2 regions of the Ligilactobacillus sp. ESL1201 genome follow, and region 2 is predicted to be linked to the other one. Evidence: predicted binding sites of a transcription regulator. Region 2 holds the regulator's gene; the other holds the start of a gene.
What was found. The regulator NrdR, encoded in region 2, represses ribonucleotide reductase genes. The targets are predictions, from matches to a motif close to ACACNATATATNGTGT.

Region 1 (5,021 bases), 760 kb from region 2:
CCATCGGCCGGCGCAACGGGTTACCTAAATAACCACATGTTCTCTTGACGCAATCACAGGTTCGCGGGTCGTGATTGCCGCAAGTCGGACATTCAAACCCACGAGCCGTCGCCTTAAATTCTCCCTGAAAACCACACTGATAACAGTGGTCGATTGGCGTATTAGTTCCCAAATAACCCACCTTATCATAGGCCCAATCCCAGACTGCTTCCAGCGCCTTCGGATTTTGGCGCAAGTTCGGGTACTCACAGTAATGGATAAACCCGCCAGCGGCATATTTAGGGTAGTCCATTTCAAACGACAACTTTTCAAACGGCGTCGGGTGTTTGCGCACGTCGTAATGAAAACTATTGGTATAGTACTCTTTAGCAGTGATGTCTTTGATCTTACCAAATTTTTGCGTGTCCAAACGACAGAACCGGTCGGTCAACGACTCGCTGGGCGTGGAATAGACGCTGAAGTGATAGCCCGTTTCTTGCGACCATTCCTGACACTTAGTGGCCATTTCGCGCACAATGCTCAGGGTAAATTCGTGCGCCTGTTCGTCGTGTTCCCAGTTAGGCCCGTAAAAGACCGTCCCGACTTCGTATAAACCGATATATCCCAGCGAAACTGTCGCCCGCTCGTTTTTAAATAAGCTGTTGATGTCGCCGTCTTCAGCCAAGCGCTTGCCAAACGCACCGTACTGATACAGAATCGGCGCATTTTTAGGCGTTGCATCCAGCACTCTTCGAACCTTAAATTCCAACGCGTCCTTAGCGAGTTGCATTTTTTCGGCAAAGATCTGCCAGAAAAGCTGTTGGTCGCCGTGAGATTCCAAGGCGATCCGCGGTAAGTTGACGGTCACGACGCCTAAGTTCATCCGTCCCGCATTGACTTCGTGACCATTTTCATCCCGCCAACCCTGCAAAAACGAGCGGCAACCCATCGGCGCCTTAAAACTGCCTGTGATCTCTTTGATCTTGTCGTACATCAAAATATCGGGGTACATCCGTTTAGTCGCACACTCGACGGCCAGCTCTTTAATGTCGTAATTCGGGTCTGTCGGCGCTAAATTCAGTCCCTTTTTCAGGGTAAATACCAGCTTAGGAAAAATCGCAGTCCGTTTTTCTTTGCCTAAGCCCTGAATCCGGATCTGTAAAATTGCCTTTTGAATCTCGCGGCAGATCCATGAAGTCCCTAGACCAAACCCGAGTGTCGTAAACGGCGTTTGTCCCTGTGAAGAAAACAGGGTGTTGATCTCGTATTCTAAGGCCTGCATCGCATCGTAAATATCTTTTTTAGTTCGTTTTTGCGCGTAGCGTTCCTGTTTGTCCTTTTTTTCCGTCAGTTCGGCCGCTTCAACCAAATGCTTATCGTAATTTTTGCGTGCAAATGGCTCTAGCACTTCGTCGACCCGGTCTGCCGAACAACCACCGTACTGGCTGGAAGCAACGTTTGCGATAATCTGGGCCATTTGAGCCGTCGCAGTTTGAATCGAATGCGGGCTTTCTACCGCCGCGTTACCGATTTGAAAACCATTGGTCAGCATTTCTTTAAAATCGATCAGACAACAATTAGTCATCGGACTCCACGGCGTGTAATCCAAGTCGTGATAGTGAATGTCGCCGCGTAAATGAGCCTTAGCGATGTGTTCTGGCATCATCTTTAATCCCAGAGTTTTCCCCACGGCACCCGCAGTCAGGTCACGTTGCGTGTTAAAAACGTCGCTATCCTTGTTAGCATTTTCGTTGACTAACGTCGGGTCCTTACCCTGCAGGCGCTGCAACCGCAAACTCGGATCAGTCTGTTCTTGCCAGCGCTGTTCGTCTTGTTTGCGGTACTCTTGAAATTGCCGCGCCTCTTTGTCATAGCCGGCATTTTGTAAAACCGTCACGAATTGCTGGGCGATCTGCGCGGTCGTCACTTGCTGACGATCCTCCCATTTAAAAGCCGCCAACAATTCAGCACTCACGGCTGCCAATCCTAATTTTTCCAGTATGTACATTAACTTATAGCTGTGAAATGGCAAAACTGCGCCATCACGTTTACTGACCTCCGCGGGAAAATCGGCCCGCACCTTTTTAGTTTCAACACTCGTTGCTTCCATTTTTAACACCGCCATTTCCACCCACCATTGTAGTGCAGTTAGCGCCTAAATACAATATGTGGAAATTAAAAAATAAAATTTACTATATATGGTGTATACAGTAAACTTTATCAACTAAACATCAGTTAGACTAACTCGCGACTGTTAAGCGGGTCGCTCCACAACTTGCTTAATTGCGCTCGGCAAGCCAGCAGTCTAGGGTCCTAAGCACACGTCAAATCAAATCCAAGTACAGGATTTGTTTCGCCGTGCCCTTAGTCCACGACTGCTAAGCGGCTTGCCTCACAGCTTGTCTAATTGCGCTCCAAGCGGCAACAGTCTGTGTCTAGCTACGGTCAACAACAAGTCCTAAACCGACTTATTGCTGACCTAGGCTAGTCCTCGACTGTTAAGCGCCGCTTTCCGCAGCTTGTTTTTTCCTAGTAGCACCGAGCTCGTGACCACCGACAGCGAACTAAACGCCATCGCTAGTCCTGCCAGCGCCGGACTTAACACCAGTCCGAAGCCCGCAAATACCCCGGCCGCCACCGGGATGCCCAAAATATTGTAGATAAACGCCCAAAATAAATTCAATTTGATACGATTAAACGTTTTTCTACTCAACTCTAGTGCCCGGTAAACATCCATCAGGTCGTTTTTGACCAACACGATCCCTCCGGACTCTAAAGCTACGTCCGTGCCGGAACCCATCGCGATCCCGACGTCTGCCGTAGTCAATGCCGGTGCGTCGTTGATCCCGTCACCGACAAACGCTACCTTACCATCCTGTTGTAACTTTTCGATCTGTGCGGCTTTATCCGCCGGTAACACTTGCGCGATCACGCGTTCGATCCCAACTTGCTTGCCGATCGTAGCCGCTACCCGCTGATTATCGCCAGTCAGCATCACGGTTTTCAGGCCCCGCTTTTTCAAAGCCGTCAGTGCAGCTGCCGCGTTTTCTTTAGGCTCATCTTGAATGGCGATCAAGCCAATGACCTGTTCATTTTTACCCACCAAGACCACCGTTTTAGCCGCGGCCTGCAGCTTTACTAACTTAGTTTTCAGCTCTGCATTCATTTCCGCATCAGACCTACCGACAAAAACTGCCTGGCCCGCAATTTTGCCGGTCACGCCCTGACCTTCGTGCGCCTGAAAATCCGTTACCGACTGCAGTTCTAACTGCAATTCCTGGGCCCGCGTCATAATCGCTGCGGCTAACGGATGTTCCGAATTAGCCTCTAAGCTGGCCGCTAAACTCAATACCTCATCTTTGGGGCCGACCACATCAGTAACTTGCGGGGTCCCCTTAGTCAGCGTTCCGGTCTTATCAAATACGACCGTTTGAACATCGTTAGCGGCTTCTAAAACTGTCCCGTCTTTGATTAAAATTCCCATCTTAGCACCTAAATTAGTTCCGACCATCAAAGCAGTAGGCGTCGCTAGTCCCAAGGCACACGGACAAGCGATCACTAAAACCGAGACCGCAAATAACAAAGCCTTGACCACACTGGCACCCAATGCAACGTACCAGACTAAAAACGTCAAAATGGCCAAGATCACGACTGCCGGCACGAAAACGTCGGCTACCTTATCCGTTAATTTTTGGATCGGCGCGTGACTGTTTTGTGCTTTACCGACCAAGTCGACGATCTGCGCTAACATCGTGTCTTTGCCGATTTTTTGGGCCTGAAAAACAAAAGTCCCCGTCTGGTTGATCGTAGACCCGATCACGGTAGCACCGGTAGTTTTAGTGACCGGCAAACTTTCCCCGGTGACCATCGCCTCGTCAACGCTCGACGTTCCACTCGTAACGACCCCATCGACAGCGATTTTTTCTCCCGGTTTGACCCGGATCAGATCGCCGACCGCGATTTGATCAACGGGAACCTTGACAAATTCCGTTCCCCGCTGAACTTCCGCTTCTTTAGCCTGTAAGTCCAACAATTTAGTCAGTGCACCTGCGGCGTTATTGCGCATCTTTTCTTCCAGCACCTGTCCTAATAAAACAAACGCAATCACAAAAGCAGCACTTTCAAAAAAGACTTCCTTGGCGGCCAACAGCGCATACACGCTATAAAGATAGGCCGTGCCCGTTCCTAGCGCCACCAAGGTGTCCATATTAGCGTGATGTTTGGTAAACGCCGCCCACGCGCTTGTGATAAACGGCCGCGCTGACAGTACCATTACGATCGTAGTGAGCACAAACATCGTCCACTTACCCCCTGGCAGCATCCAACCAAATAGCGGGTGCAAGATCATTTCCAGTAACATGGGCAACGCTAAAACTAACGACAGCCAAAAGCGCGTCGTAATTTTCATCTATTTAACCTCGATCGTGCCGTGAAACATGTCCATCCCGCAACTAAAATCATACTTGCCCGGCGTTAAAGCCTGCAATTTAACTGTCTGCGGCTGGTTGAGCGGCAACTCGGTTTCAAATCCCAGTTCGTGAGAATGAACGACATCTAAACAGCCCTGTTCGTTAGTCCGCGTAAAGGTCAATTCCGTAGGAACTCCTGCCTTCAACTCCACTACTTCTGGCTCGTAGCCTCCTGCCACCGTCACTTTTGCTTGTTGTGTTGTATTCATTTTAATTCCTCCCCATTATTTAATGATCACTTTACCGTGAAACATATCCATGCCACACGCCCAACCATATTCACCGGGTTTAGAGGTGTCGATCTTAATGTGTTCGGTTTGATTTTGGGGCAAAGCACGGTTAATGCCAAAATCCGCAAACACGACCCGGTCCAAACAACTCGACGGATCCGTGCGGGTAAAATTCAGCGTCGCCGGTACCCCTTGTCGTAACACTACCTGTTCGGGTGAATAGCCACCCTTAACTTGAATGTCGACGCTCTGTTCGTTTTGTGTCACTGCGGCTCGTTGGACCTCAACGTCATGCTTACCGAAAAACCACCAAACGATAAAAGCGATCAGCACCAGTCCGAGC
Region 2 (5,021 bases):
TGGCACCGGTGGCAGATCAAAAAGCTGCGGGTGAAATAACTAAAATCCCGTTTACTTTACTAACGACTGCTAACCTGGCGAAATTAACTGAACTGCATCCTAGTAGGTTGACTTTTTACTTGGAAATGGACGGCAGTAATTACCACTTAGCATCTTTTAAGGGATTTGCTTGTCAGGTGGGCGAGCAGTTTTACGCCGCTACCGATGTCACTTTATTACAACAAACGCCGCTAAAAGAAATGTTGGCGTCTTCTGACGTTAAAGTTGATGTTTTTGATAGTAAAAGAACCTACGTCGGGTTACACCGGCTGGGAGTCGACTTAGAAGGAGTCGATTTTGACTTACTGTTGGTCTCTTATTTACTTAATAATACCGATAACAGCGATGACTTAGGAAGTTTAGCACAAGAACACGGCTACACTCAGATCCAGTCCGACGAAGTTTTTTACGGCAAAGGAGCTAAAAAGCAGTTTCCTAGCGACGCGCAAGTGTTATTAGACCACTTGTGTCACAAGGTTTTAGCGATTTCTGCGTTAAAAGAAGAGCTGATGAAACAGTTAGCCGCTAACCAGCAAACACCGTTGTATTTAGACATCGAACGCCCCTTAGCACGGGTATTAGCACAAATGGAAATTGCGGGGATCACGGTAAACACTCAGCGGTTAACGGAGATGCAAAGCGAATTTAAGGAACGGCTGGCACAGATCGAACAGGAGATCTACCGGGAAGCTGGCGAGCAGTTCAACATCAATTCTCCTAAGCAATTAGGGCATATCTTATTTGAAAAATTAAAATTGCCTGTTATAAAAAAAACGAAGACGGGTTATTCCACGGCGGTCGCCGTTTTGCAAAAATTGCAGGGAATGTCACCGATCGTTGACCATATTTTGGTATACCGCCAGTTAGCCAAGCTGCAATCGACATACATTGAGGGGTTGTTAAAAGTGGTCTTTGAAAGTGATTCAAAGGCTCATACACGCTACACTCAGACCTTAACTACGACGGGCCGATTGTCTTCGGTCGATCCTAATTTGCAAAATATTCCGGTCAGGCTGGCGGAAGGACGCCAGATCCGGCAGGCATTTGTGGCTGAAAAGCCCGGCTGGCAGATCTTTTCGGCCGATTATTCGCAGATCGAATTACGGGTATTGGCGCATATCTCGGGAGACCAGCACATGCAAGAAGCCTTTTTGCAAGGAGAAGATATTCATACTAGGACCGCGCTGAAAATTTTTGACTTAACGGATCCTAAGCAAGTGACGCCGTTGATGCGCAGGCGGGCTAAGGCGGTCAACTTTGGGATCGTTTATGGTATTAGCGATTACGGTTTGGCTCAAAATATCGGGACCACGCGTAAACAAGCTAAGCAGTTTATCGAGTCTTACTTTGAAGCCTTTCCCGGTATTAAAAAGTACATGGAACAAATCGTTGCTAGTGCCCGAAAAAATGGCTACGTCGAAACGATTTTTCACCGGCGGCGCTATTTGCCAGACATTAACCATAAAAATTATAACGTGCGTTCCTTCGCGGAAAGAACGGCGATGAATAGTCCGATCCAAGGCAGCGCGGCCGATATAATCAAGGTTGCCATGCTTAATATGCAAAAAGAATTAACGCAAAAAAAGATGCAAACCAAGATGTTACTACAGGTACATGACGAACTGATCTTTGAAGTTCCACCGGAAGAATTAGAACTATTTACCAAAACGGTGAAACAAGTGATGGACTCTGCGGTTTCGCTGCAGGTTCCCTTAAAAGTTGATTGTGCCCACGGTAAAACATGGTTTGATGCTAAATAAAAGGAGAAACTATGCCTGAATTACCAGAAGTAGAAACAGTCAGACGAGGTTTAAGTGCTTTAGTACTGGGAAAAAAGATCCAAGATATCGATATCTTATACCCGAAGATCATTCAAGGAGACCCACAGCAATTTGTCACAGCGTTGCAAGGACAGACCTTTGAAAAAATCGACCGGCGGGGCAAGTACTTGCTTTTTCGCTTTTCTCACCAGCTAACGATGGTTTCGCACCTACGCATGGAAGGCAAGTATAGTGTTAAAAGTGCTACCGCTCCGTTAGATAAACATACGCACGTGGTATTTCAGCTGACCGATCACAGCCAGTTGCGTTATAATGACGTGCGTAAATTTGGGCGGATGCAGTTAATGACCACGGGAGCGGAAAACGACTTACCAGCGCTAAAAAAGCTCGGTCCGGAACCTACACCCGAACAGTTTAACGTTAACGACTTTTACCGGGCGTTGACTAAGAAAAAGAAAATGTTAAAACCGGCATTACTGGACCAAACGCTGGTGGCGGGATTAGGCAATATCTACGTCGATGAAGTTTTGTGGTTAACTAAGCTGCACCCACAAACGCCTTGTAGTTCCGTGACGCGCGCGCAAGCACAAGAATTGCACGATAATATTATCTTGGAATTAAAAAAAGCGGTGGCGGCGCACGGGACGACGATCTTTACTTTTACCGATGCTTTCGCTCACAGCGGTTCTTTTCAAGAACAGCTATGTGTCTACGGTAAAAAAGGCCAACCGTGTCCGCGCTGTCAAACGCCGATCGCTAAGATCAAAGTCGGACAGCGGGGGACTCATTTTTGTCCCCACTGTCAGCAACTATGTGTTAAAATTTAATTAATTTATTCGAGGTGAACAAGATGGTTTGTCCCCACTGTCATCAAAGTGGTTCGCGGGTCATCGATAGTCGTCCGGCAGATAGCGGGCGGGCAATTAGACGACGCCGGGAATGTGAACATTGTGGTTTTCGTTTTACTACGTTTGAACGCTTAGAGGTAACCCCGCTATTAGTGATCAAAAAAAACGGGGACAGGGAACAATTTAAACGCGACAAGGTCCTAAAAGGGATCATGCAGGCGGCACAAAAGCGGCCGGTGGGAATGGATCGTTTGACCGCGATAGTCGATCGGGTCGAAAATCAGCTTCGCAGTAGGGGAGAAAATGAGGTCTCGACCCAGCTGATCGGGCAATACGTGATGGCCGAGCTAGCCGAGACCGATGACGTTGCTTATATTCGCTTCGCCAGTGTCTACCGCGAATTTAAGGATATGGGTTCGTTTACGGCCGAAGTCGATGAACTGATGAAACGAGACGCCCACAAAAATGATTAAGTTCACACTTTAGGAGGAGTCAAATGACAAAACAAGAACTAAGGGAAATTTCTCCTAAAGACAGTTTTATAGTAATTGCCGCTAGTCAGTTAAACGCCGCTGATCAACAAGTTTTAGTCGATCTTTACTTGCCGTTAATGAGTACCGCGGCCTACGGCACTTACGTTTTTTTGAGTCAAAAAGGACAGGCGCACCCGGATCTCGTTAAGCGCTCGTTGAATACCGTGTTGTTAACGGGATTGTCGCTGGGGTTACAGGAATTTTTAGCGGCCCGCAGTTTGCTAGAAGGGTTGGGGTTGCTGCGTTCTTTTCAACAAACTGACCGTTTGGGTAAATTAACTCTTTATGAGGTTCAAAAACCACTGACGGCTCCGGCATTTTTTGCCGACGATTTGTTGAGTACTTTATTATTTGAAACGGTCGGGCAAACGACGTTTAACAGGCTGCAACATACGCTATGCCCGCCCAGTTTTAATTACGGTCAGGCTAAAGAGGTGACGCAGTCATTTTTAGACGTTTTCACTTTGTCACAGCAAACCTTATTAAAAAGAGCGACGGTGCAACACCCACGATCTGCGACACCATCCCTGCCCCGGATAGCTGATGAAAAAAGCCAACTGGATCTGCAATTTTTTAAACAATTACTGGCTAAATCCTTTGTCGACCAAGAAGATGTATTGGCACACTTGGAGACGATCAAAACCGTGAGCTTGTTGTATGGCTTGGGTGAAATTGAACTAGTCCAGTTACTAGAGCAAGCAGTCGATCTAAAAAGTAACCAGGTGAATTTTAAGTACTTTAAGCAACTGGCGCACCGTAATTTTGAATTTCAACTACAAAACCCCCAGGTCCAACCAAAAAGTGCTAATAAACAGGTGACTAGTTCACCGACTGAAGGCAACCAAGAAGATGCCCAGTTGTTAGCCGCCTGTCGAAGTTACCGTCCCTTAGAATTTTTAGCCGTGCTCAAACAAGAGACTAACGTGGCGGTCACCGATGCGGAAAAATACGCGGTAATGAACATGGTCAAGCAGCAAAAATTGCCCGCTGAGGTGTTGAACGTCTTAATTCATTACCTGCTAAGCGACCAGGATAATGCCAGCATGAATAAGAATTATTTTGAAAAAATTGCGGCAGATTGGTCGAAAAAAAAGATCACCACGGCCGCTCAAGCGATGCAAGAAGTGCGCAGACAGCAAGATAAAACACAGCAATTTACGCGTCCTAAACGGCGGACCAAAAAGATAATCCAAAAAGAAAAACTGCCTGAGTGGGCTAACGAAAAACAGCCGGTCCAACAGCACAGCGTTTCACGGGAATTACAAACGGAATTACAACAACGACTGGCTCAACTAAAGCAAAAACACCAGCAAAACTAAGCAGGGGGTGAAGTATGGAGAATCTGGGCAAGGAATTGACTAAACAGTTGCAAACTAACAACTGGGGAGCGCGCTACAAGCGGCTACGCCAAGCGGTACTAAATGATCCGGACGTGGCACACTTTTTACAGGCTCACCGTGAGCAGCTGACCACAGAAGATGTGTTGCGGGCCAGCAGTAAATTATACGAGTTTGTGACGTTTAAAAAGGAATTGGCGGCCGGTGAAAAAACGTTTATGCCGGGCTATTTTCCGACACTGACACTCAGCGGCAACCAAATCGAAGTTTTGTACTCACCGACGGCTAAATTGGTACAACAACAAAAACAGGTCGCACTAGAAAAACGCGTTAAGATGGTCAGTTTGCCGCGGTCGTTACGGCTGGCACAATTAAGTGACTACGATCCTACCGACAGAGAAGAGGCGTTAAACGCCGCACTGCGATTTTTGACTGAGTTTGAAGCACAGCCGCAGCAGTTTCACCGGGCAATGTATCTGTCCG

Region 1: the regulator NrdR is predicted to act here: its motif matches at 2,169-2,184, upstream of nrdD (anaerobic ribonucleoside-triphosphate reductase).

Annotation. Positions count from the first base shown of each region.
Region 1 covers NZ_CP196362.1:1,932,233-1,937,253, forward strand. The annotation lists gene nrdD (anaerobic ribonucleoside-triphosphate reductase) at 1-2,104, opposite strand, end outside; gene ACSYSK_RS09330 (copper-translocating P-type ATPase) at 2,459-4,387, opposite strand; gene ACSYSK_RS09335 (cupredoxin domain-containing protein) at 4,388-4,657, opposite strand; gene ACSYSK_RS09340 (cupredoxin domain-containing protein) at 4,673-5,021, opposite strand, start outside.
Region 2 covers NZ_CP196362.1:1,174,824-1,179,844, reverse strand. The annotation lists gene polA (DNA polymerase I) at 1-1,799, shown strand, start outside; gene mutM (DNA-formamidopyrimidine glycosylase) at 1,811-2,647, shown strand; gene nrdR (transcriptional regulator NrdR) at 2,671-3,141, shown strand; gene ACSYSK_RS05955 (replication initiation and membrane attachment family protein) at 3,165-4,520, shown strand; gene dnaI (primosomal protein DnaI) at 4,535-5,021, shown strand, end outside.